DNA from 4 places in the Streptomyces sp. NPDC058308 genome. Region 4 is predicted to be linked to each of the others. Evidence: riboswitches for the same ligand, from Rfam matches in the RefSeq annotation. Region 4 holds a riboswitch; each other region holds the start of a gene.
What was found. A riboswitch is a leader RNA that binds a small molecule or an ion and turns the genes downstream of it on or off. The one in region 4 is predicted to bind cyclic di-AMP.

Region 1: it holds a riboswitch for cyclic di-AMP, as region 4 does, so the genes downstream of both, ACFVYL_RS36340 (M23 family metallopeptidase) here and ACFVYL_RS20060 (transglycosylase family protein) in region 4, are expected to answer to the same signal.
Region 2: it holds a riboswitch for cyclic di-AMP, as region 4 does, so the genes downstream of both, ACFVYL_RS28070 (C40 family peptidase) here and ACFVYL_RS20060 (transglycosylase family protein) in region 4, are expected to answer to the same signal.
Region 3: it holds a riboswitch for cyclic di-AMP, as region 4 does, so the genes downstream of both, ACFVYL_RS25135 (transglycosylase SLT domain-containing protein) here and ACFVYL_RS20060 (transglycosylase family protein) in region 4, are expected to answer to the same signal.

The regions. Positions count from the first base shown of each region.
Region 1 is NZ_JBHVZA010000049.1:16,421-22,020, forward strand. Features, by position in the region: gene ACFVYL_RS36320 (glycosyltransferase family 2 protein) at 1-83, shown strand, start outside; gene ACFVYL_RS36325 (alginate lyase family protein) at 292-1,533, shown strand; tRNA gene ACFVYL_RS36330 (tRNA-Met) at 1,581-1,654, shown strand; gene ACFVYL_RS36335 (PP2C family protein-serine/threonine phosphatase) at 1,820-2,962, shown strand; cyclic di-AMP (ydaO/yuaA leader) riboswitch at 3,194-3,356, shown strand; gene ACFVYL_RS36340 (M23 family metallopeptidase) at 3,368-4,441, shown strand; gene ACFVYL_RS36345 (aldo/keto reductase) at 4,605-5,549, shown strand; gene ACFVYL_RS36350 (PrsW family intramembrane metalloprotease) at 5,553-5,600, opposite strand, start outside.
Region 2 is NZ_JBHVZA010000023.1:139,430-145,029, forward strand. Features, by position in the region: gene bioB (biotin synthase BioB) at 1-341, opposite strand, end outside; gene ACFVYL_RS28050 (8-amino-7-oxononanoate synthase) at 462-1,679, shown strand; gene ACFVYL_RS28055 (DUF397 domain-containing protein) at 1,714-1,857, opposite strand; gene ACFVYL_RS28060 (helix-turn-helix domain-containing protein) at 1,948-2,811, opposite strand; gene ACFVYL_RS28065 (ATP-binding protein) at 3,084-3,536, shown strand; gene ACFVYL_RS28070 (C40 family peptidase) at 3,596-4,069, opposite strand; cyclic di-AMP (ydaO/yuaA leader) riboswitch at 4,073-4,249, opposite strand; gene ACFVYL_RS28075 (hypothetical protein) at 4,607-4,915, opposite strand; gene ACFVYL_RS28080 (ATP-dependent Clp protease proteolytic subunit) at 4,923-5,558, opposite strand.
Region 3 is NZ_JBHVZA010000019.1:135,571-141,170, reverse strand. Features, by position in the region: gene ACFVYL_RS25145 (RNA polymerase sigma factor) at 130-702, opposite strand; gene ACFVYL_RS25140 (hypothetical protein) at 1,081-1,464, opposite strand; cyclic di-AMP (ydaO/yuaA leader) riboswitch at 2,131-2,293, shown strand; gene ACFVYL_RS25135 (transglycosylase SLT domain-containing protein) at 2,298-3,062, shown strand; gene ACFVYL_RS25130 (alpha/beta fold hydrolase) at 3,131-3,907, opposite strand; gene ACFVYL_RS25125 (helix-turn-helix domain-containing protein) at 4,020-4,928, shown strand; gene ACFVYL_RS25120 (TetR/AcrR family transcriptional regulator) at 5,012-5,600, opposite strand, start outside.
Region 4 is NZ_JBHVZA010000014.1:19,666-25,265, forward strand. Features, by position in the region: gene eno (phosphopyruvate hydratase) at 103-1,389, opposite strand; gene ACFVYL_RS20060 (transglycosylase family protein) at 1,743-2,465, opposite strand; cyclic di-AMP (ydaO/yuaA leader) riboswitch at 2,469-2,671, opposite strand; gene ACFVYL_RS20065 (transglycosylase family protein) at 2,866-3,957, opposite strand; gene ACFVYL_RS20070 (cytochrome P450) at 4,097-5,434, opposite strand; gene ACFVYL_RS20075 (sel1 repeat family protein) at 5,473-5,600, opposite strand, start outside.

The sequences.
Region 1 (5,600 bases), on a different contig from region 4:
GGACGCCGTGCGGCGAGCGCAGGCCCATGCGCTGGCGCACGGTGTGGAGGCTGACGCGCCTCGGCCGCCCGCCGGTGATCTGAGGGGCGTGGGGCGTGGGGCGTGGGGCGTACGGGAGGGCGCACGCCACCGGCGCCGGGCCGCGCACCACCAGCCCCGGCCCGCGCACCACCCGTGCCGCGCACCACCCGTGCCGCGCGCCGCCCGAACGGAGCAGTCCGGCGGTGCGCCCGCCCGCGCCCCGGGCGACGCTGTACTGCCGGGGCAGCGGGCCCGAACCGGAGGTGCAGCATGGCAGCAGCCGTACGTGGCAGAGGGCGGCGCGGGCGGCGCGTCGTCGTGCTCCTCCTCTCGCCCCTCCTCGTCGCCCTCGCCGCGGCCTGCGGTGGCGGCGGCGGCTCCGGCGGCCCGGACACCCGTACGGCCGCCGCCCGCCCCCTGGACCTGGCGTTCAAGCACCCCGGCGTGCTGGTCGGCAAGGAGCAGTTCGACCGGGTCCGTGCGCACGTCAGGGCGCGGGAGCAGCCCTGGCTGAAGGCGTACGAGCAGATGCGGGGCAGCAAGTACGCGGCGGACGACTACCGGGCCACCCCGTACCCCGTCGTGGAGTGCCCGCCCGACACCCGCCCCGGCAAGGGGTGTGTCGAGGAGCGCCAGGACGCTCTGGCCGCGTACACCCAGGCGCTGCTCTGGAACATCACCGGTGAGCGCGCGCACGCCGAGAAGGCCGTGCAGATCATGGACGCCTGGGCGAAGGTGATCACCAAGCACACCGAGGCCAACGCCGGGCTCCAGACCGCCTGGGCCGCGTCCTCCTGGGCCCGCGCCGCCGAGGCGGTGCGCTACACCTACGACGGCTGGAACGACGGCTCGCTGCTGCGCTTCGAGCGGATGCTCCGCACCGCCTACCTGCCGCAGGTCGAGAACGGCTCCGCCGACTTCAACGGCAACTGGGACCTGGTGATGGCCGACGCCACCATGGCGATGGCCGTCTTCCTCGACGACCACGCCACGTTCGAGAAGTCCGTGCACCACTTCCGCACGCGCGTGCCCGCCTACTTCTATCTGGAGTCGGACGGCAAGCTGCCGGTCTCGCCGGAGGGCAGCGGCATCGACACCGCTGCCGAGCTGAAGAGGTACTGGTTCGGGCAGGACACCTTCGCCGACGGGCTCTCCCAGGAGACCTGCCGCAACTTCAAGCACGCCAGCTACTCGCTCGCCGCCACCGCGCACATGGCGGAGACCGCCCACCACCAGGGCGTCGACCTGTACGGCGAGGTCAAGGACCGGCTGCGGGCCGCCTTCGAGTTCCACTCCAAGTACCAGCTGGGCGCGCCGGTGCCGGGCTGGCTGTGCGGCGGCAGGGTGCGGCGCGACATGGGCCCCGACACGGAGGTCGGCCTGAACCACCTGCGGGGGCGGCTGCACCTGGAGATGCCGGAGACCGAGAGGTACACGGAGCGCGGGCGGCCGGAGGGGACGGACGGCCTCTTCGTGGCCTGGGAGACGCTCACGCACGCGGGCAACGCCTGAAGTGGTTCGACGCACCCCTCCCAATGGCGTAGAGTTGCATTCAACGGCGCGGGGTGGAGCAGCTCGGTAGCTCGCTGGGCTCATAACCCAGAGGTCGCAGGTTCAAATCCTGTCCCCGCTACTCAAGGCCTAGGGCCCGGAACCAAGCAATTGGTTCCGGGCCCTAGGTGTTTTCCCGTACGCCCTTCCCGTAACCCGGTCGGACCGCACCAGGTCGCACCCGCTCCCCGTCGGGGGAACCCTGAGTGGAGCGCGTGATGGGCGCGGAGTCGGCGGGAGACAAGCGGTGGGGCAGCGAGCGGGATCCGGGGACAGGGGTGCCACCGCGCACGAGCGGACCTTCGTCCGGTCCCTGCCCCTCCTGCTCCTGATCGTCGGCGTCGTGTACGACGTGACGACCCCGCCGGAATTCACCGCGGCCCCCCTCTACACGGCCGCCCCGCTGATCGCCGCCCCCTTCTACTCGCAGCTCAGCACCGTCCTGACCGGCGCCGCCGCCACGGCCGCCGTCCTCTTCCTGCACTTCGGCAACCCGGTCAGCGGCCATGTCGAGGCCGTCACCGAGGTGCTCACCGTGGTCACCGTCGCGGCCCTCGCGATCGTCATCAACCGCGTCGTGCGCCGGGGCAACGACCGGCTCGCCAACGCCCGCTCCATCGCCGAGACCACCCAGCGCGCCGTGCTGCCCGAACCCGATCCGCGGATCGGCGGGCTCGACATCGCGGCGCGGTACGAGGCCGCGCAGGCCGACGCGTTCATCGGGGGCGACCTCTACGCGGTGCAGGACACCCCGCACGGCGTGCGGCTCATCGTCGGCGACGTCCGGGGCAAGGGTATGGGCGCGGTCGCCGCGGTCGCCGTCGTCATCGGCGCCTTCCGGGAGGCCGCCGAGCAGGAGACGACGCTTGAGGCGGTGGCGCAGCGCCTGGAGCGGGCGCTCGCGCGCGAGGGCACCCGGCGCGACGGGCTCGACCAGTTCGAGGGGTTCACCACCGCCGTACTCGCCGAGATCCACCACGCCGGCGGCGCCGTACGGCTGATCAACCGGGGGCACCCGTCGCCGCTGCTGCTGCGCGGGGACGGCCGGCTGTGCGTCCTGTCGGCGAGCGAGCCCGCGCTGCCGCTCGGCATGGGCGAGCTGGGGGTCTGGCCGGACCGGGCGGACGAGTCGGAGTTCCCGCCCGGCGCGATGCTGCTCTTCTACACGGACGGCCTGTCGGAGGCGCGCGATCCTGCGGGGGAGTTCTACGATCCCGCGACCCGGCTCGGCGGGCGCATCTTCCCGGGCCGCGGCGGCCCGCGCGCGCTGCTCGCCGCGCTGGCGGAGGAGGTGCGGCGGCACACCGGGGGGCGGATGACCGACGACATGGCGCTGCTCGCGGTGCGGCGGCCCGTCGCCGGGGATCCGGACATCACGGCCCGTGACTGAAGGGCATCCCTCCGCATGACAACTGACGTACTGTCAAGGGAATGTGAAGCTCCGGTGCGTGCCGCGGGGGCGTGAGAGGGCGTCAACTCGCCCCGTTCCGAACCTCCGTGTCCCGGTACGTACACCCGGTCGGCGTTAACGATCAACCGGAACAGCTTGGAATACGGACCCGCTGTCTATTAACGTTCGATAACGCAGCGCGGTCGTCCCAGCCGTCACTAGAGGCGGCTCCGCGCGCACACGCCTAATCCCGAAAGGGAGCCGGGGAACCACCAACTTGGGGTGAATCAGGCAGCTGAGCACCGTGCATCCGTGTACCGGCGCCAGGTGTCCGTAGGAGACCTTCCTGCTCCGAACCCGTCAGCTAACCCGGTAGGCGAGAAGGAAGGAAAGGAGTGCGCCCCAGTGGCGTCCAACCGGCCTGCCCCCCAAGCCGTGTACATACCGAATGACGATGACTTCGGTACGTACGACGACTCCTTCGAGGAGTGGAACCCCACCGAGGATTCCGTCCGTCCCGTCCGTGGCAGGCACCGTGTGCACAAGAAGGGCGGCGGGCTCGCCCGCAGCTCCACCGTCCTCGGCGTGGGCGTCATCGCCGCCGTCGGCGCGGGCGGCATCGCCACCGCGCAGGACGGCAAGCCGCCGGTCTCCCTCTCGATGCCCGACCTGCCGGGCATGGACACCGTCGCGGACTCGCTGCCGGAGGCCAAGTCGCTGCCCGGCGTGGGCTCGCTGATATCTGACGACGCGGCGGACTCCACGGTGTCCGCCGCCGCGGCGGCCCCCCTCACCGCGGCCGGCGTCAGCACCGCCGACGCCGAGCAGGGCACCACCGACGCGGGCGAGGCGCTGCGCGCCCGCATCATGCAGCAGGCCGAGAACCAGCAGGACCAGGCGGACACCGTCGTACGGACCGCGGCCGAGGACGCGGCCGTCAAGAAGGCCGCCGAAGAGGCCGCCACCCAGCAGCAGGCGGCCCAGCGGGACGCGAAGGCCGAGGCCGCCGCCAAGAAGAAGAAGGAGGCGGAGGCCCGCAAGGCCAAGGCAGAGGCCGAGCGCCTGGCCAAGCTCGCCAAGAGCTACGCCATCCCCACCTCCTCGTACACCCTCACCTCGCACTTCGGCGACGCCGGTGCCATGTGGTCCTCCGGCCACCACACCGGTCTGGACTTCGCCGCACCCACGGGTACCCCCCTCAAGGCCGTGCACACCGGCACCGTCAAGGAGGCCGGCTGGGCGGGCGCGTACGGCTACCGCACCGTGCTCGAACTGGAGGACGGCACGGAGGTCTGGTACTGCCACCAGTCCTCGCTCAATGTCAGCGCGGGGCAGAAGGTCACCACGGGCGAGGTCATCGGCCGCGTCGGCGCGACCGGCAACGTCACCGGGCCGCACCTCCACATGGAGGTCCACACGCCCGACGGCACCGGCATCGACCCGCTCGGCTGGCTGCAGGGCAAGGGCCTCAACCCCTGAGCACCCCCGCAACCACCCCCTGAACCCTCCTGCCCCCCTGAACCACCCCTGAGGGCCCCCTCGACTCCGGCGGCCCTGGCGCCCACCCCCCCCCGACGCCAGGGCCGCCGGTCCCGTCCCGGCGAGACGGAATTCCGCTTCCACCGCGGACGTTGCGGAACGTATGACTTCTCTTCGCCAGCTCGGCTCTTCCGACCTCGAGGTCTTCCCGCTCTCCCTGGGCGGCAACGTCTTCGGCTGGACCGCCGACCGCGCCGCGTCCTTCGCCGTCCTCGACGCCTACACCGCCGCGGGCGGCAACTTCATCGACACCGCCGACGCGTACTCGGCCTGGGTGGAGGGCAACGAGGGCGGCGAGTCCGAGACCCTCATCGGCGAGTGGCTCGCCGAGCGCGGCAACCGCTCCGATGTCGTCATCGCCACGAAGGCCGGCGCGCACCCCGCGTACAAGGGCCTCTCCCCGGCCACCATCAAGGGCGCCGCCGAGCAGTCCCTGCGCCGTCTCGGCACCGACTACATCGACCTCTATTACACGCACTACGACGACCCCTCGGTCCCCGTCGAGGAGATCATCGGCACGCTCGACGAGCTGGTGCGGGACGGCAAGGTGCGCGCCATCGCCGCCTCCAACATCACGCCCGAGCGGCTCCAGGAGTCCCTCGACTTCTCCGACCGCGAGGGCCTCGCGCGCTACGTCGCGCTGCAGCCGCACTACAACCTCGTCTCCCGCGACACCTACGAGGGCCCGCTCCAGGAGCTCGCCTCGCGCTCCGGCCTCGCGGCCGTCCCCTACTACGCGCTCGCGTCCGGCTTCCTGACCGGCAAGTACCGCCCCGGTGCGCGGGTGGAGAGCGCGCGCAGCGGACGGGTCGAGTCGTACGTGGGCAGCGAGCGCGGCGACCGTGTCCTCGCCGCGCTCGACGAGATCGCCGCCGACCGCGGCGCCGAGGTCGCGACCGTGGCGCTCGCCTGGCTGGCGGCGCAGCCCACCGTCGCGGCGCCGATCGCCTCCGCGCGCACGGTCGGGCAGCTGCCCGCGCTGCTCGCGGTGGCGGACCTGGAACTGACGCAGGCGGAGCTCGCGCGCCTGACGGAGGCTTCCGCGTAGGGCCTAAGAGCGGTAGGGGTTGTCGTACGTCGTCGGGTAGCCGTACGCGGG
Region 2 (5,600 bases), on a different contig from region 4:
CCGCTGGCCACCAGGCAGACCCGCTTGGCGCCGCCCGCGACCCCGGCCGCCGCGGCCTGCGAGGCCTCGTCCGGCTTCAGCCAGGTGTACTTGAGGATCTCGGCCTTGGAGCCGAGGCGCTGCGAACAGTACGAGCAGTCCTCGGGGCACAGCCCCGACTTGAGATTGACCAGATAGTTGAGCTTCACCCGTCGCCCGAACCACTGCCGCCGCACCTTCCCGGCGGCGGCCACTACGTCCAGGAGATCGTCGTCGGAGGTGGCCAGTACGGCCAGCGCCTCTTCGCGGGTCGGCAGTTCGCGCCGAAGTCCCTTTTCCACCAGCGTGTTCAGCAGGTCCATGGCGCTGATCCTTACGCACGGCAGCCTGCCGGGCCAAGGAGAGTTCGCACAACAGAAACGCTTTGAGGTGTAAGTATTGCCACACCCTGGCCGGGTGGCACGGCGGCTAAGGTCTGTGCAATGTCTACAAACAGGCACCCCGTGACGAGCGCGTCCACCGCGCCGAGCCACGCGCCGGGCGGCGCATCCGGCGCCGAGCCGGGCGCGGCGTTCGGCTGGCTCGACGAACAGGCGCGGCTGCGCGCCGACGCCGGCCTCGTGCGCATCCTGCGGCCGCGCCCCGCCGACGCGGGCGCCCTCCTCGATCTGGCGGGAAACGACTACCTCGGCCTGACCCGGCACCCGGAGGTCACCGAGGGCGCGGCCGCCGCGGCCCGGCGCTGGGGCGGCGGCGCCACCGGATCCCGGCTCGTCACGGGCTCCACGGAGCTGCACGCGGAACTGGAGCGAGAGCTCGCCGAATTCTGCGGCTTCGAGGCGGCGCTCGTCTTCTCCTCCGGCTACGCGGCGAACCTCGCCGCCGTCACCGCACTCGCCCCCGGCGATTCGCTGATCGTCTCCGACGCGGGCAACCACGCGTCCCTGATCGACGGCTGCCGCCTCGCCCGCGCGGCGACGCAGGTGGTGCCGCACGCCGATCCCGAAGCGGTACGCAAGACGCTCGGCGCCCACGACGGCCCCGCCGTCCTGGTGTCCGACTCGGTGTTCTCGGTCGACGGGGACATGGCGCCGCTGGCCGAACTGGCCGCCGCCTGCCGCGAGTCCGGGGCCGGGCTGATCATCGACGACGCCCACGGGCTCGGCGTGCTCGGCGACGGCGGCCGGGGCGCACCGTACGCCGCGGGGCTCGCGGGCGCGCCCGACACCGTGGTCACCCTCACCCTCTCCAAGTCCCTCGGCAGCCAGGGCGGCGCCGTCCTCGGCCCGGCCAGGGTCATCGAGCACCTGGTGAACGCGGCCCGCACCTTCATCTTCGACACCGGCCTCGCACCCGCCGCGGCCGGCGCCGCGCTCGCCGCCCTGCGCCTGCTGCGCCGTGAGCCCGAACGCGCGGCCCGTGCCCGTGAGGTCGCGGCCGAGCTGCACCGGCGCCTCACGGCCGAAGGCCTCTGTGCGGTACGGCCCGACGCCGCCGTCGTCTCGGTGCGCGCCCCCTCACCGGAGCAGGCCGTCCGGTGGGCGGCCGACTGCCGGGCCGATGGCCTGGCCGTGGGCTGTTTCCGTCCGCCGTCGGTGCCGGACGGCATCTCACGGCTGCGGCTGACCGCCCGCGCGGATCTCACCGACGAGCAGATCGCCGGTGCCGTACGGGTGATCAGCCGCCGCGCACCTCGATGAGCCGCTCCGGGTCCGCATGGGGCCCGGGCCGCGCTCAGCGCAGGCTGTCGACGAACGTCTCCCAGGGGCCGGGGGAGATGAGCAGGGCGGGACCTGCGATGTTCTTCGAGTCACGCACGGCCCGCAGGCCGGTCGGCTGACCCGGGTCGAGGGTGGCGGTCTCGACACAGTTGTTCATTCCGTTGCTGTAGCTGCTGCGCTGCCACCGCGCACCTTGAAGCGTTGTGCTGGAAGGTACGTACCGAGGCATTGCGGTCATGGTGCCTCCTTACGCGCCGTCGCCTAGTCCGGCGATGAATACCGTTGATTCCTCGGGTGAAAGCGCCTGTACCTGAAGGGAGTTGAAGGCCTCCGTGTACGCCTGGAGGTCTTCTTTCCGTTCGAGGTAGAGGCTACTCGTCAAATGGTCGAGAACAACCACATCCAGATCAGCAATGTCCGGAAATGAAAAGATAACGAAAGAACCGATCAGGCCTGCATGCTCACCGGCGGCGAACGGCAGTACCTGAAGCCGGACATGAGGCAGAAGTGACACCTCCCGCAAGCGCGCCAACTGCCCCGCGAGAACCTGCGCCCCGCCCACCGGCCGCCGCAGCACCGCCTCGTCCATGACCACGCTCAGCCGCACCGGCGGATCCGCGCGCAGCACGTCCTGGCGGGCCAGACGCACCTCCACGAGCGCGTCGACCTGCTTCTCCGGCAGCCCGCCGAGCGCCGCCCGGGTCACCGCACGCGCGTACTCGGGGGTCTGCAGCAGACCCGGGACCACGGTGGTTTCGAGCGTGCGCACCCAACGCGCCTGCGACTCCAGGCTGATGAAGTCCCGGTAGGTGGCGGGCAACAGGTCGCGATACGCCTTCCACCAGTGATGACGCCCCGCACCGGGATCGTCGGCCCCCGCGAACGCGATGAGCAGCTCGCTGCGCCGGGAGTCCCGCACCTCGTACGCCGCGAGCAGCCGCCGCACGTCGGAGGCCTTCACGCCGCTGCGGCCCGTCTCGATCCGGCTCACTTTCGACTGGTGCCAGCCGAGCCTGGCGGCAGCCTCACTGCTGGTGAGACCCGCCTCGTTGCGCAGGGTGCGCAGTTCGGCGCCGAGCTGGCGGCGACGCACCGCGGGGCCGTACTGCATGCCCGTCTCCTTCCGGCCGGAGCCGTCGGATCTTCCGGCGGCGAGGCGGGGCAGTAGGCGAGATTAGAGGAAGTGCGAGTCCCTCGCCCAAATACGCTCTGCCGTAGCAGAGTTCACCGCATCGAGCGACAGATATATGCACATCTCGGTGGATCGCCACGCGTGCCCGGCCAAGGAGTGGCAGTCTGGCGCGAAGCACCAGTCCGGGACGGTCCTTGAGTCATCCGCCGCGAGTCGGGGACCGGTCCCGGTGGGAAAGGGACAACGTCGCCATGGCAGATCACCAGGAAGCCTCCGTCACCCTGCCGAGCGATCCTGCCTCGGTCCCCGCCGCCCGGAAGTACGTCTTGCGTGTGCTCTCCGAATGGGGCCTGCCCGGCGACGCCGAGGTGACCGACACGATCCGGCTCATCGTCTCCGAACTCGCCACGAATGCCGTGCAGCACACCCTGGGGCAGTCGCCCACGTTCACCGTCGACATCGAACTGGACCGGGACGAGCAGCTGCGCATCGGCGTCACCGACAGCCACCCGCGCTATCCCAAACGGCTTCCCGCGGCCGTCCAGCAGGACAACGGCCGCGGCCTGGTCATCATCCGCTGGCTGACCGCCGAGTGCGGCGGCAAGCTCTCGGTCAGCCCCACCGACGAAGGAGGCAAGACCGTGTGGATCGCGCTGCCCTGGCGGGCCCCCGTCCAGCGCAGACACCGCGACGCCGCCCACTGACCCGGGTGACGGAGCGGGTCAGTCGGCGGCCGAGCGCCCGAGGGCGCCGCGTGGCGGGGTCAGCGCACCCTCCCGTACCAGACGCTCTTGGACCAGATCTTCTCCAGGCGCACCACGGTGCCCCTCTTGGGGGCGTGCCAGATGCGGTTGCCGCCCGCGTAGATCCCCACGTGGTACACGTTCCGCCCGGAGTGGAAGAACACCAGGTCGCCGCGGGTGCGCTGGGACCTGGAGACGTGCTTGGTCTTGTTGTACTGCGCGGCGGCGGTGCGGGGCAGCTTCTTGCCCGTTCGCTTGAACGAGTAGAGCGTCAGGCCCGAGCAGTCGAACCGGTGGGGTCCGACCGCCCCGTAGCCGTACGGGGAGCCCTTCTTGGACGCCGCGATCTTGAGCGCCTTGGTCCCATGGGTTGCTGCCTCGGCCTCCGACGTGAGCCCGGGGGCCACGACGGTGCCGCCTACGACGGCGAGCGTGAGGACCGATGCGGCACCGGTCCTGCTGAGCAGCGACGGAACATGATTCAGCGCGGTCATGCGCAACCCTTCGTCAGCCGCCTGTGAAAGATGACCTGTCGGGTTCGGGCAGGCGAAGATGCCCGGCCGCGTCGTGCTCTGCGGCTTCACCCCAAGGGCGTCGCCCGGACTTTCCGGACGGGCCCGTCGTACCTGGGTCCTCCACTCCTGCCGTTGCACAGATGTCGACCGGTCATCCGGGTGGCGGCAGGACTCGGCGTCCGCCCGGACCGCCCCACCGCTGTGGCAGGGGCTTGTCGTCGAAAGGGATCTTGACCCGACATGGGTCCGAAAACCGAGCCGAAACGGCTTTTTGTGAGGCTCCTCACGACTGACCTGTTCAGGTGGACACGGTCGAATTGGACCTCTCGGTGGGTGGTCTGACGACGGCTCGACCAGCAGCGGAATGTCAAATTCCAGACCTGCTGTACTCGCTGGACGCAAGTTCAGAACGTGCGGCGAAGGATGTTCGAATACGCCGTCCGTGGTAGCCCGACTGGTCCGTTTCGAAGCGGGCCGGGACGTTTCGGCGTCAGCGGGCGGCCGGTTGACGGGCGCTCAGCCGCCCGGCGGAGGCGGGAGGGCGATCCGTCCTGCACGCCGTTCACCGTCGAGGACGCGCAGGGCCCGGGCGAGCGTGGGCGCGTGCACCTCACTCTCGCCCCGCTGGTGCATGACGGCGAGTGCGTCCCGCAGGGCGGTCGCACGGCCGACCAGCGCCTGAGCGGCACGGAGGCCGCCGTAGGTGTGCTCGGCGCGGGCCGGGTTGATCCGGCCGAGGAGGTCGACGACCTCGAGATAGCGGTCGATCAACTCCGCCTCGGCGCGGGTCAGGGCGGGCAGGGGCGGAAGCTCCGGCGGCAGCATCGGCAGGTCACCTCGCGTCCCGCTCGGCGAGCGAGCTCTTGCGGTTCGCGATGATCCGGTCCACGAGCCCGTACTCCACGGCGGACCGGGCGTCGAAGATTTTGTCCCGCTCGATGTCCGCGCTGATCCGGCCCGGGGCCTGCCTCGTGTGCCGTACGAGCAGCTGCTCCAACAGCCGCCGGGTGCGCAGGATTTCGTCGGTCTGGATCGCGAGGTCGGTCGCCTGGCCGTGGATCGGTTCGGAGACCGCGGGCTGGTGGATCAGTACGCGGGCGCCCGGCAGAGCGAACCGTTTGCCGGGTGTGCCGGCGGCGAGCAGGACGGCGGCCTCCGCCGCGGCCTGCCCCAGGCAGGTCGTCTCCACGTCGCAACTGACGAACCGCATCGTGTCGTAGATGGCGGTCATCGCGCTGAACGAGCCGCCGGGGGAGTTGATGTACAGCGAGATGTCGCGGTCCGGCGCCTGGTACTCAAGGTGCATGAACTGCGCCATCACGTCGTTCGCCGAGGTGGCGTCGACGGGGGTGCCGAGAAAGATGATCCGCTCTTCCAGGAGCTTGGAGTACGGGTCCATGGTCCGCGTCCCCGAGCTGGTGCGTTCGGTGAACTCGGGCAGGACGTAGCGGGCGGACGGACGGTTCATGGCGCGCCTCTCTTCCTCCGGTCGCGGTGCGGTCCGGGCTCT
Region 3 (5,600 bases), on a different contig from region 4:
CCCAAGCGCGCTCGGATCCCCTCCAGGCCCGCTTCGCTGTCAAAGGTCTCTTCGAGTGCCTGACCCACCGCGTCTTCGGTGGCCTCAAGGGCCCTGGTCAGGATCTCGTCGCCGGTCACATCCGGTTCGTCATGCATCGCTCGCCTCCCCGCTCACGACAGCCAGCCGACTGCGGGCCTGGTGAATCAGGTTGCGTACTGTGCTGTTGGTGACTCCCATGTCCTGAGCCGCCTCGTCGGTCGAACATCCCGCGATGTGTACGAGGACCAGAGCCTGACGCTGACGTTCCGAGAGATCTCCGATGGCGTCCAAGACGTTACGGAACTTCTCTCTCACCGTCACTTGGTCCTCGACCGGCATCACGCCACCGTCCCGGTCCATCTCCTCCCCCAGCAGCACCGTCTCGGCCCCACGTCGATATACCGACATCGCGTGCCGGACCGCGGTTTTGACGAGCCAGCCCTGCCAGTTCCTGATCTCCTCGGCTCCCGGCTTGCGCAGGTATTCCCCAGCTTGCACGAAAGCATGCTGGCAACCTTCCCAGCCGTCGTGGCTGTTCCCGGCCGCGGCCACCGTCGCTTTCCGGAGCACCACCTTGCCGTACTGCCGGAAAAGGGTCTCGACCCGCGCTGCGCACGCGTCACTCCATCCGTCGGGCTCCCCGTCCGCATCAGGCGGCCGCTCATCGGTATCGCTCGTCACTGGCGCCCGCCCCTCCAGCCCCTGGGACGGTGATCTCCCACTCACTCATCGCCCTTCCCTGAGCATCCCGCGCTCTGAAGCGGACCTGCGTCCCGCCGGGTGAAAGCCGCAGCACGGCGACAACCGCAGCCCATCGGGCCCGCTCCCGCACTCGGTACGCGAGCGCGGCCACCATGGTGCCCAGGACGGGCAGGCCCGTGCAGGCCAACAGCCACACATTGTCACCCACGGCGTTCGTCTCATCCATGTCGACGACAACTCCTTCTGCCCGATAGAGAGTTGAGGAGCCCAAAACGTCTAGGCGCCCGAGCCGACATCTATTCCGTACCCGCTCACCCGCCCGGAACGCGAGTCCGAGTGGCGCTCCATCGCTACGGTTCAGCCAGAACCGGCCAGAACCGGCCCGGCGCCGAAACCACCGATGACGGCGAACCGTTCCAGGTCGACGACGGCGATCCGGCGACCGGGAGTGGACAGAACCGGCGGCACGGAGGCGTCGTGGGGGCGCACCAGACTCACCGTGTGCGACAACAAGCCGGTGACAAAAGCCCGTTCGCCGTCCCGGCTGAGGGAGAACAGGTGGGTCTGCACCCCATGGGTAGGCACCACTCTGGTCGGCGCCTCGTCGGCGGTCGGAGCGTCAAATCCGAGCAGTACCGCCTTTTCCAGGCTCAGGGCGTACAGCCGGTCGCGGCTATCGATCCCCATGCCATGGATACGGTTGAAGGGCCGCGTGTTGAACTCGTGCGGATAGTCGGGCAATGGGACCCTCTGCCGACGCTGCACCGAGACACATCGCAAAAACTGACGGCGTGACCGCTTTTCTCGACCATCACTAATTCGTCGGCCCGTTGGTCGACCTGTTCCTCGGCGCGATCCGCCTGGGAGGCAGCTGACACCGGCACGGTCAATCCGCTCGCCAACACCCCTGCCCCCGCCGCTTTCATCACCGGACGACGTGTCGTCACATGGCCCGCCTCGATTCCTCGGCAACCCGCTGGACGCGGCTCGGCTCAACTGGTGACATGTCTATCTTGTGGTGAAAAGCGCCCTATGCGCCACGTGCAATTTGCCCCGTGATGCACACCTCTGCACCCTTGGAGGCGTATATAAAGCATTGCCTGCATTGCGGAGCCCTCGACCGGAATGGCGCACCCGCGCTATGCCATCGAGTCGCCTTTCGATCCGCGCCCCATTCGGTGAAATGAGTCACACCGCTCGTCCTGGCCCGGAGTGAGGACCTGAAGCGCATTCGCGTTCCACCCAAAGCGAGTTGGGTCTAGTCGATCAAAGAAAGCAAGGGCCTCCCGATTGCCCCTGGCCGACCCCGCACATTCCCCCGCCAAATGTGGACCTTGTTCCGTTCTGACTTTCTCGTCTAACGTCACGCCCAATCCCGGATGGAACGCCGAATCCTGCCGCTGTCCGGAAACCTACTCACCCACTCACTTACGCACGGCAGGAGCGGGGAACCCAGGTATGCCGCCAGTCCGGATTCCGGAACGGCTCGGGGTGAAGTCGCCATATCAGCGCGACCGGACATCTCCCGTCCGAACCCGACAGCTCACCTCGCAGGCGACGGAGAGGAATTCGTCATGCCTGCAAAGGGAAAGCACCGCCGCCCCAAGTCCAACTCGCTCAGCCGGGGCATCGCCGCCGCAGGCGCGGGCGGGACGGTGCTCGTCCTCCCGGTGCTCGGCGCGACCACCGCCACCGCGGCGCAGGCCGACGCGGCCGCCAAGCCCGCCGCGGCCCCGACGACCTACGTCGTCGCGGCCGGTGACTCCCTGTCCAAGATCGCACAGGAGCACTCCCTGAGCGGTGGCTGGAAGAAGCTGTACCAGGACAACCGCGGCGTCCTCGGCGGAGACCCGCAGCTCATCCACCCCGGGCTCAAGCTCACCCTCAGCAGTGCGGGCACAGCCGAGCCCGCGCAGAAGTCGACCGCGTCCAACGCGTCCGCCGAGCGGGCGGACCGCTCCGAGCGCCAGGACGACCTCGCCGCCGAGCCCGCCGCTCCCCCGGCGCAGAAGTCCTACACCAACGACCTGGACGGCTGGATCAACGAGTCGCTCGACATCCTGGCCCAGCAGGGCATCCCCGGCTCGTACGAGGGCATCCACCGCAACATCATGCGCGAGTCCTCCGGCAATCCCCTGGCCATCAACAACTGGGACTCCAACGCCGTGGCCGGGACCCCCTCCAAGGGGCTCCTGCAGGTCATCGGCCCCACCTTCGCGGCCTACCACGTGCCCGGCACGTCGATGGACAGCTTCGACCCGGTCGCCAACATCACCGCCGCCTGCAACTACGCGGCCGACCGGTACGGCTCGATCGACAACGTGGACGGCCCGTACTGACCTCGCCCTTCATGCGGCAAAGCGGCAGGGGGCGGGCAGGGCGTACGGAGGATGTGCCGACGCCCTGGTCAGACAACTGCCGCGAACGTCGTGATCGCCTCGACGAGGTCGGCCGGAGCTTCCAGCGGGATCAGGTGCCCCGTCTTCGGAATCACCGTGAAGTCGGCCCCGGAGAGATAGGGAACCAGGTTGGCGAGGAGCACGTCGACGGGCTCGACGCGGTCCTGCTCTCCGGCGATGACCAGGGCGGGGACGCTGATCATGCGGGTGTGCTCGGTGATGTCCTCCGCGATGCCGCGCAGCGGCCACTCTGTGCGGGCGGTGTCGGCGCCCGCACGCGAATCGGTCGCGACCTGCGCCTTGATCGATGCGGGCAGCTCGGTCGCGGTGAGGATGCCGTCCCGTGCGACGGCGACGGATTCGTCGGAATCGTAGGCGTGGGAGAGGCCTTCCCGGTACTCGGGAGTGATCTGCTCTGCGGGCTTCGCCGGACCGGGGCCGACGAGGACGATCCCGCGGAGGCCGGCGGGCCGGGCCGCTGCGATCAGCTGCGCGACCTTGCCGCCCATGGAGTGTCCGACCAGCACGTACTCGGTGATGCCCGCGTCGGCGATCACCGCGAGCGTGTCGTCCGCGAGCCGGCGGAGCGTGTAGGGGCCGGGCAGGCCGCTTGAGCGGCTCCACCCACGGAAGTCGACTGTGAGGACGTCGCGGCCCGGGAGGCGGTCGACGACGAGGTCCCAGGTGCGGGCGGAGCCACCCCAGTAGTGCAGGAACACCAGGGTCGGTCCGGCCCCCGGCCGGTGGTCGTAAGCGGGCAGCAGCGGTTGCTGTGTCGTGTTCATTCGCGATGCCTCGATCAGTGCTCTGCGGCGGATCTCCCTTGTCTCCATTGGATATCCGCGGCTCTCCAGAGGCATCGGCACGATTGGTCGCCCGATGGTGGAAACTGGACACATGGCCGCGATCCGACAGATGACCTACCAGCCCGTCGGGCACGGTGCCGCCGCTGTCGAGACGATGACGTTCGCCCGCCTTCGCGAGCTGAACGACGGCGGCACGCAACGTGCCGACTTCCACGTCCTGGCCGTCGTCGACGCCGGACACGGCTCCGTCACAATGGACTTTCGCCAACTCCCCCTCAGGGAGCGGTCCGTGGTGTGGATCATTCCCGGCGCGGTGCACCGATGGGACGACATCGCCGAGGTGGCCGGGCACATCGTGCTGTTCATCCCGACTGCGCCGGTCACCCACGCCACCCGAGAGCTCGTCGCGTCCCCTGACCTGGTCGCGCAGTGGAGCATCGACGAGGCCGACTGGCCGTTCGTCGACGCCGCGCGGAACCACCTGCTCCTCGAAGCGTCCGCCCGGCCCCGAGACGTGCCGACGGAGTTGCCCGAGATCCTGCTCTCCGCACTCATCGCCCGGATCCGGCCGCCGCACGGCGAAGCGCGGTCGGCGAATGACGAACGGCCGGTGGGTGAAGAACGGCCGGTGCGTGCAGAACGGTCGGCGAGTCCGGTGTTCCGGCTGTTCCGGTCCAGTGTCGAAGCGCACTTCCGGGAACATCATGACGCCGGCTACTACGCCCGGGCCCTGGGATACACGCCCCGCACCCTCTCCAGAGCAGTGCAGCAGGCCACCGGCCTCACCGCGAAGGCCTACATCGTCGATCGCATCATCCTGGAAGCCAAACGCCTCCTCGCACACGACCGCCTCACCGCAGCCCGCTGCGCCGCCACACTCGGCTTCCCCGATGCCTCCAACTTTTCGGTGTTCTTCCGAAAGGCGGCAGGCGTACGCCCGGGTGCATGGCAGGAAGCGGAGATGACGCGGCGTCCGACTCGCTCAGCGCAGGTTCACTAAGGGCTGTCCGGCATCTGCTGACGAGCCCCGAGCAGGCTGGGGCGTCAGAGGCGTGCGCTGCCGACATGTTGGGGCTGGGCGCGTCATCCGTGGCTGGATGCTCTTTGTAGCAGGTGGTCGATGTGCCGTTGGAGGATGGCCAGCGCCATCTCCGGAGAGTGGTGGCCTGCCAGGACGTGGACCGTGAGGCCATCAGCCACAGCGAGGAGGGTGTGGGCCTCGCGGGTGGGGTCGAGGTGCTGTGGAATTTCCTGGGTGTCCTGGCCGTAGCGGATGAGCCACGCGATGAGGTCATGGAGCTTGGCATAGGTGTCGTGCAGGACGGCTGCCAGTTTTTCGCTGGCCGGTGCGCGGGTGACGAAGGCCAGCCAGACGTGCGCCTGCGTCTTCGATTCCTCATCCAGCAAGGCGAGTTCGGCCATGGTGTGTGACAGCAGAGTGGATGCGGCCTGAGGGGCGGAGGCTGTGTCGATGCGCTGGTTGGCGCGTTCGCTGACGTGTTGGGAGACGTGCTCCAGCGCGAAGAGCAGCATGTCCTCCTTGGTGCTGAAACACCGCTGGACGGCGCCCATGGACACGTCTGCCTCAGCGGCGACGTCGCGGAGGCTGACGGCTTCCATGCCGGAACGCGCGATCAGAGTGCACACTGCCTCGGCGATCCGTCGGCGTCGG
Region 4 (5,600 bases):
ACGTACGTCCCCGCACACGGTACGGGACCGGGTGCGGGGACGTAGGTAACCACGTGGCGGCGAGAGCTACTGGGCAGTGCTCCGGCCGCTGCGCCGGTTCTGCTACTCCGCGGAGCGGAAGCGCGGGAACGCGCTGCGGCCGGCGTAGACCGCGGCGTCGTCGAGGATCTCCTCGATGCGAAGCAGCTGGTTGTACTTGGCGACGCGCTCGGAGCGGGCCGGGGCGCCGGTCTTGATCTGGCCGCAGTTGGTGGCGACGGCCAGGTCGGCGATGGTGACGTCCTCGGTCTCGCCGGAGCGGTGCGACATCATGCACTTGAAGCCGCTGCGCTGGGCCATCTCGACGGCGTCCAGGGTCTCGGTCAGCGAACCGATCTGGTTGACCTTGACGAGCAGGGCGTTGGCCGAGTTCTCCTCGATGCCGCGGGCCAGGCGCTCGGGGTTGGTGACGAACAGGTCGTCGCCGACGAGCTGCACCTTGTCGCCGAGCTTCTCGGTGATGGTGTTCCAGCCGGCCCAGTCGTCCTCGAACAGCGGGTCCTCGATGGAGACCAGCGGGTACGAGGCGACGAGCTCCGCGTAGTACTCGGTCATCTCGGCGGCCGAGCGGGACTTGCCCTCGAACTCGTAGGAGCCGTCCTTGTAGAACTCGGACGCGGCGACGTCGAGGGCGAGCGCGACCTGCTCACCGGGGACGTAACCGGCCTGCTTGATGGCCTCCAGGATGAGGTCGAGCGCGGCCCGGTTGGAGTCCAGGTTCGGGGCGAAGCCGCCCTCGTCGCCGAGGCCGGTGGAGAGGCCCTTCTCCTTCAGCACCTTCTTGAGGGTGTGGTAGACCTCGGTGCCCCAGCGCAGGGCCTCGGAGAAGGACTCCGCGCCGATCGGGGCGATCATGAATTCCTGGATGTCGACGTTCGAGTCGGCGTGCGACCCGCCGTTCAGGATGTTCATCATCGGGACGGGCAGCAGGTGCGCGTTCGGGCCGCCGAGGTAGCGGAACAGCGGCAGGTCGCTGGCCTCGGAGGCGGCGTGCGCGACGGCGAGCGAGACGCCGAGGATGGCGTTGGCGCCGAGCGAGCCCTTGTTGTCGGTGGCGTCCAGGTCGAACATGGCCTGGTCGATCAGGCGCTGCTCGGTGGCGTCGTAGCCGACGAGCTCCGGGCCGATCTGCTCGATGACGGCGAGGACGGCCTTCTCGACACCCTTGCCCTGGTAACGGTTGGGGTCACCGTCACGGAGTTCGATGGCCTCGAAGGCACCGGTGGAGGCACCGGACGGAACGGCGGCACGACCGGTGCTGCCGTCGTCGAGGCCGACCTCGACCTCGACCGTGGGGTTGCCTCGGGAGTCCAGGATTTCCCGGGCTACGACGACGTCGATGGACGGCACGAGCATCTCCTTCTGGGAGTGTGACGCGAATACGCGAGGGAACAGACCGTTTCGGCCCTGCGTCTCCTGAGCCTAACCGGCTCCGGGGCTTCAGCCAGCCGACCGCCCGTCCCGTGGGACGGAGAAGCGGCCAAATCCCCCGGAAACAGGACGATGGGCCGCGTTTCTACTCGCTCGTAGCGAACAAGCCGGGCGGCCGGGCAGGCCAGGACCGCGGCATTCCGGCGGCGGACACGGGGGCGGACATGGCCCCGCCCCGGTGCGTACGGGGGATACGCGCACCGGGGCGGGGAGCCCGTGGGGACGGGGGCGGCCGTGCGTCCGCCGAGGCACGGCCGGGTGGAGCCGGGGCTTTAGCTGAGGTGCAGCTGCTGGCCCGGGTAGATCATGTCGGCGTTGTCGATGATGTCGCCGTTGAGCTTGTAGACCTTGTGCCAGCCGCCCTTGACGTGCTTCGCCTCGGCGATCTTGGACAGGGTGTCGCCCGTCTTGACCTTGTACTCGCCGTCGCCCTTCTTGACCGTCTTGCCGGTCGGGGTCTCGACGGTCTTCTTGCTCTCGGTCTGCGGCGCGGGCTGCGGCTTCGGAGCGGCCTGCTGCTGCTTCGGAGCGGCCTGCGGCTGCGTCTGCTGCGGCTTGGACTCCTGCTGCTGCGGGGCCTGCTGCGGGGCCTGCTGCTGCGAGCCGCCGCCGCTGTGGTTCGAGGCGCCCGAGAGGCCGACGCCACAGCTCGGCCAGGCACCCTTGCCCTGACCCGCGAGGACCTTCTCGCCGATCTCGATCTGCTGGGCCTTGGACGCCTTGTCGGCGGAGGGCGCGTACTTCGTGCCGCCGTACGCGGCCCAGGTGGACGGCGAGAACTGCAGACCGCCCTGGTAGCCGTTGCCGGTGTTGATCGACCAGTTGCCGCCCGCCTCGCACTGGGCGACGGCGTCCCACTCCTGGTCGGTGGCGGCGGAGGCCGAACCGGCGGCCATCAGCGGGGCGGCGACCGCGACACCGGTGACGCCGGCGAGCGTGGCGACCCGGGTGGCCTTGGACGGACGACGGTGCTTGCCCTTGCTGGAAAACAGCATGAGTGATCCCCTCACCGACGCCTGCGAGGTGAGCTGTCGGGTTCGGGCCGATGTGGTTGCCCGGCCGCGCTCCTCAGAGCGCGGCTTCACCCCTAGCCGTTCCCGTCCGTCTCGCGGCGCACAGCCTTCTCGCTGTGCGTCCCCTCAACGGACGGACCCGGCACAAACCTTGGGTCCCCCGCTCCTGCCTACGGCGCTCGAAGCGACGACTGTTCCCGTCCGGCCGTTGGCAGGATTCGGCGTACCGACCGGCGGGGCCCACCAGTGGCGAGCGGTGACGACGGTAATCACGTCTTCCACACAATTTCAAAGACGATCAGGGCTTCTGAGACTCATGTCTCACTCGCGCCAAAGCGGACATACGGCGTGAAGGCCCCGCCCGACTCTTCGTCAACTACCGTTACTTTTCGCCCAGATCGAGGCTCTGACCGGGGAGGATGAGGTCCGGGTCGTCGCCGACGGTCTTCTTGTTCTCGGTGTAGAGCTCGTGCCAGCCGCCCTCGACGTCGAGGTCGTCCGCGATGACCGAGAGACTGTCCCCGGAGCGCACCGTGTACGTCCCGTCGGCGACCGCGCCGGTGCGCTCCTCGCCGCGCGAGGCGTGCCGTCCGGGACGCCCTCCCGCACTCTCGTCCTCGTCCGCGCGGTCGCCTCGGTGGCGCCCCGCGGAGGAGCCCGATCCCTCGGAGGGTGCGGTCGCGTCCTCGGCGTCGGGCGAAGTGCCGTCCTTCTCCCCGGACTTGCCGGAGCCGGACGCGCCGTCGGCGTCACCCGCCCCGCCCTTGTGACCCTTGTCGCCCTTTTCACCCGACTCGTCGTGATTCTTGTCTCGCGCGTCGCCCGGGTCGCCGGAGGGCTTCTCCGGGTCCGCGGACGGGTCGTCGGAGGGATCGGCGGACGGATCGGCCGAGTTGGACGGGTCGGCGGACGGCTCGCCCTTCTCCGCGCCCTTGGAGTCGCCGGAGTCATCGGCGCTGCCGGAGTCCTTGGAGCCCTTGGAGTCCTTGGAGCCCTCGGGTTCGTCGTCGCCGGTCGAGCCCGACGGGTCGGACGGGGCGGACGGGTCGGACGGCTCCCCGGTGACGGGCGCGCCCGGGTCCACGTCGGCCGCGGCGCCGCCGTCGGTGAGCCCGGCGATCGGCGCGCAGCTCGGCCAGGCGGCGGTGCCCCGGTCGCCGAGGACCTTCTCGGCGACGGAGATCTGCTGGGACTTGGAGGCCTGGTCGGCGCTGGGCGCGTAGTCGAGGCCGCCGTGGCTCTCCCAGGTGTCCTGGGAGAGCTGGAGCCCTCCGTAATAACCGTTGCCGGGGTTCGCGCTCCACGCGCCGCCGCTCTCGCACTGGGCGAGCTTGTCCCACGTGTCGGTGGAGGCGGCGCTCGCGCTGGTGGCGGCGAGCAGTGGGATGGCGATGGCTGATCCGGTGACGCCTGCCGCGACGATGAGAGCCGGGGCCTGGCGGGGGCGTCGGTGACGACCTTGACCGGAGAGCATGCGGTTGCCTTTCAGGAGACTGCAGCGACGGCTGGGGCGCCCGGGGGCGCCCAAGTCGTCGTGAACGTAGCCGCAGTCGAACGCTTGTCACAAGTCGATGCAGCGGAGATCACGTGAACATCACAGTCGTGACGGCCCGTCAGCCCCCGGCCGGTGGCTGTGCGTTTGTGAACTTCACCGGCAGCGTCCGCAGTCCCCGCATGATCAGCCCGCCACGCCACCGCAAATCGGCCGGATCCGACGCGAGTTCCAGGTCGGGGAGGCGTCTGAGCAGCGTCGAGAGGGCGGTCTGCCCCTCCAGCCGGGCGAGCGGAGCACCGAGGCAGTAGTGGATTCCGTGCCCGTATCCGAGGTGCTGGTTGTCGCGGCGGGAAAGGTCCAGGGTGTCGGGCCGGTCGAAGCGGGCCGGATCGCGGTCGGCGGCGGCGAGCACGACGAGGACGGGGTCGCCCGCGGCGATGTCCTGCCCGCCGACGCGGACCGCCTCCGTCGCGAACCGCCAGGTGGCGAGCTCGACGGGCCCGTCGAAGCGCAGGAGTTCCTCGACGCCGGTCGCCAGGAGCCCGGTGTCGCCATCGGCCAGCGCCCGCTGCAGCCGCTCGCGCTGTTCGGGGTGGGTGAGCAGCGCGTACAGGCCGTTGCCGATGAGATTGACGGTGGTCTCGAAGCCTGCGAAGAGCAGGATGAAGGCCATGGCCGCCGCCTCGTTCTCGGTGAGGTGCTCGCCGTGGTCGGAGGCCTTGATGAGCCCGGAGATGAGGTCCTCGCCCGGGTCGAGGCGCTTCCTGTGGATGAGCTCGGCGAGATAGCCGCGCATCTTCTTCACCGACCGGGCCACACCGCCCCTGGGCCCGCCCCCGTGGCGGATCATCATGCCCGCCCAGTCCCGGAAGTCGTCCTGGTCCTCGCGGGGGACGCCGAGCAGGTCGCAGATGGCGTAGATGGGGAGGGGGAAGGCGAACTCGTGGATGAGGTCGGCCTCGCCCTCCGCCACGCCGTGCTTGTCGAGAAGCGCGTCGATGAGGGAGTCCGTCAGCTCCTGCACGCGCGGCGCGAATTCGGCCACCCGGCGCGGCGTGAACGCCTTCGCGACGAGCCGGCGCAGGCGGGTGTGGTCCGGCGGGTCGATGTTGAGCAGATGCGTCATCAGCTCGGCCTTGCGCTCGCCGGGGATGCCGGTCTTGCCCTTGGCGTGGGCGGGCTCGTCGTGGTGGGCCGGGTTCTTGCTGAGCCGCTGGTCCGCGAGGGCCTGCCGCGCGTCCGCGTACCGGGTGACGAGCCAGGCCTCCACGCCGCTGGGCAGCGTGGTGCGGTGCACCGGGGAGTTCTCGCGCAGCCAGGCGTACGCCGGGTAGGGGTCGGTGGCGAACTCCCAGGTGAAGAGTTCGGGCTGCGGGGGCGGGGGCGTCCCGGGGGCGGGCGTGGCTCCTGCGGACGTGGTTCCTGCGGGGCAGGGCGTGGGCGGCTGGTCGTGCATGCGGTCGACGGTATCCCCAGGGTGGGCGCCGCACGGACCTAGCCGGGGTCCATGCCGGCGTCCGGGCCGGCGTCCCGGATCGGGTCCTGTCCGGGTTCCTTGCCGGTCGGGCGGAGCAGGCCCCCCAGCCGCCGGGTGGCCGAGGCGTCGCCGTCGGCCGCGGCGA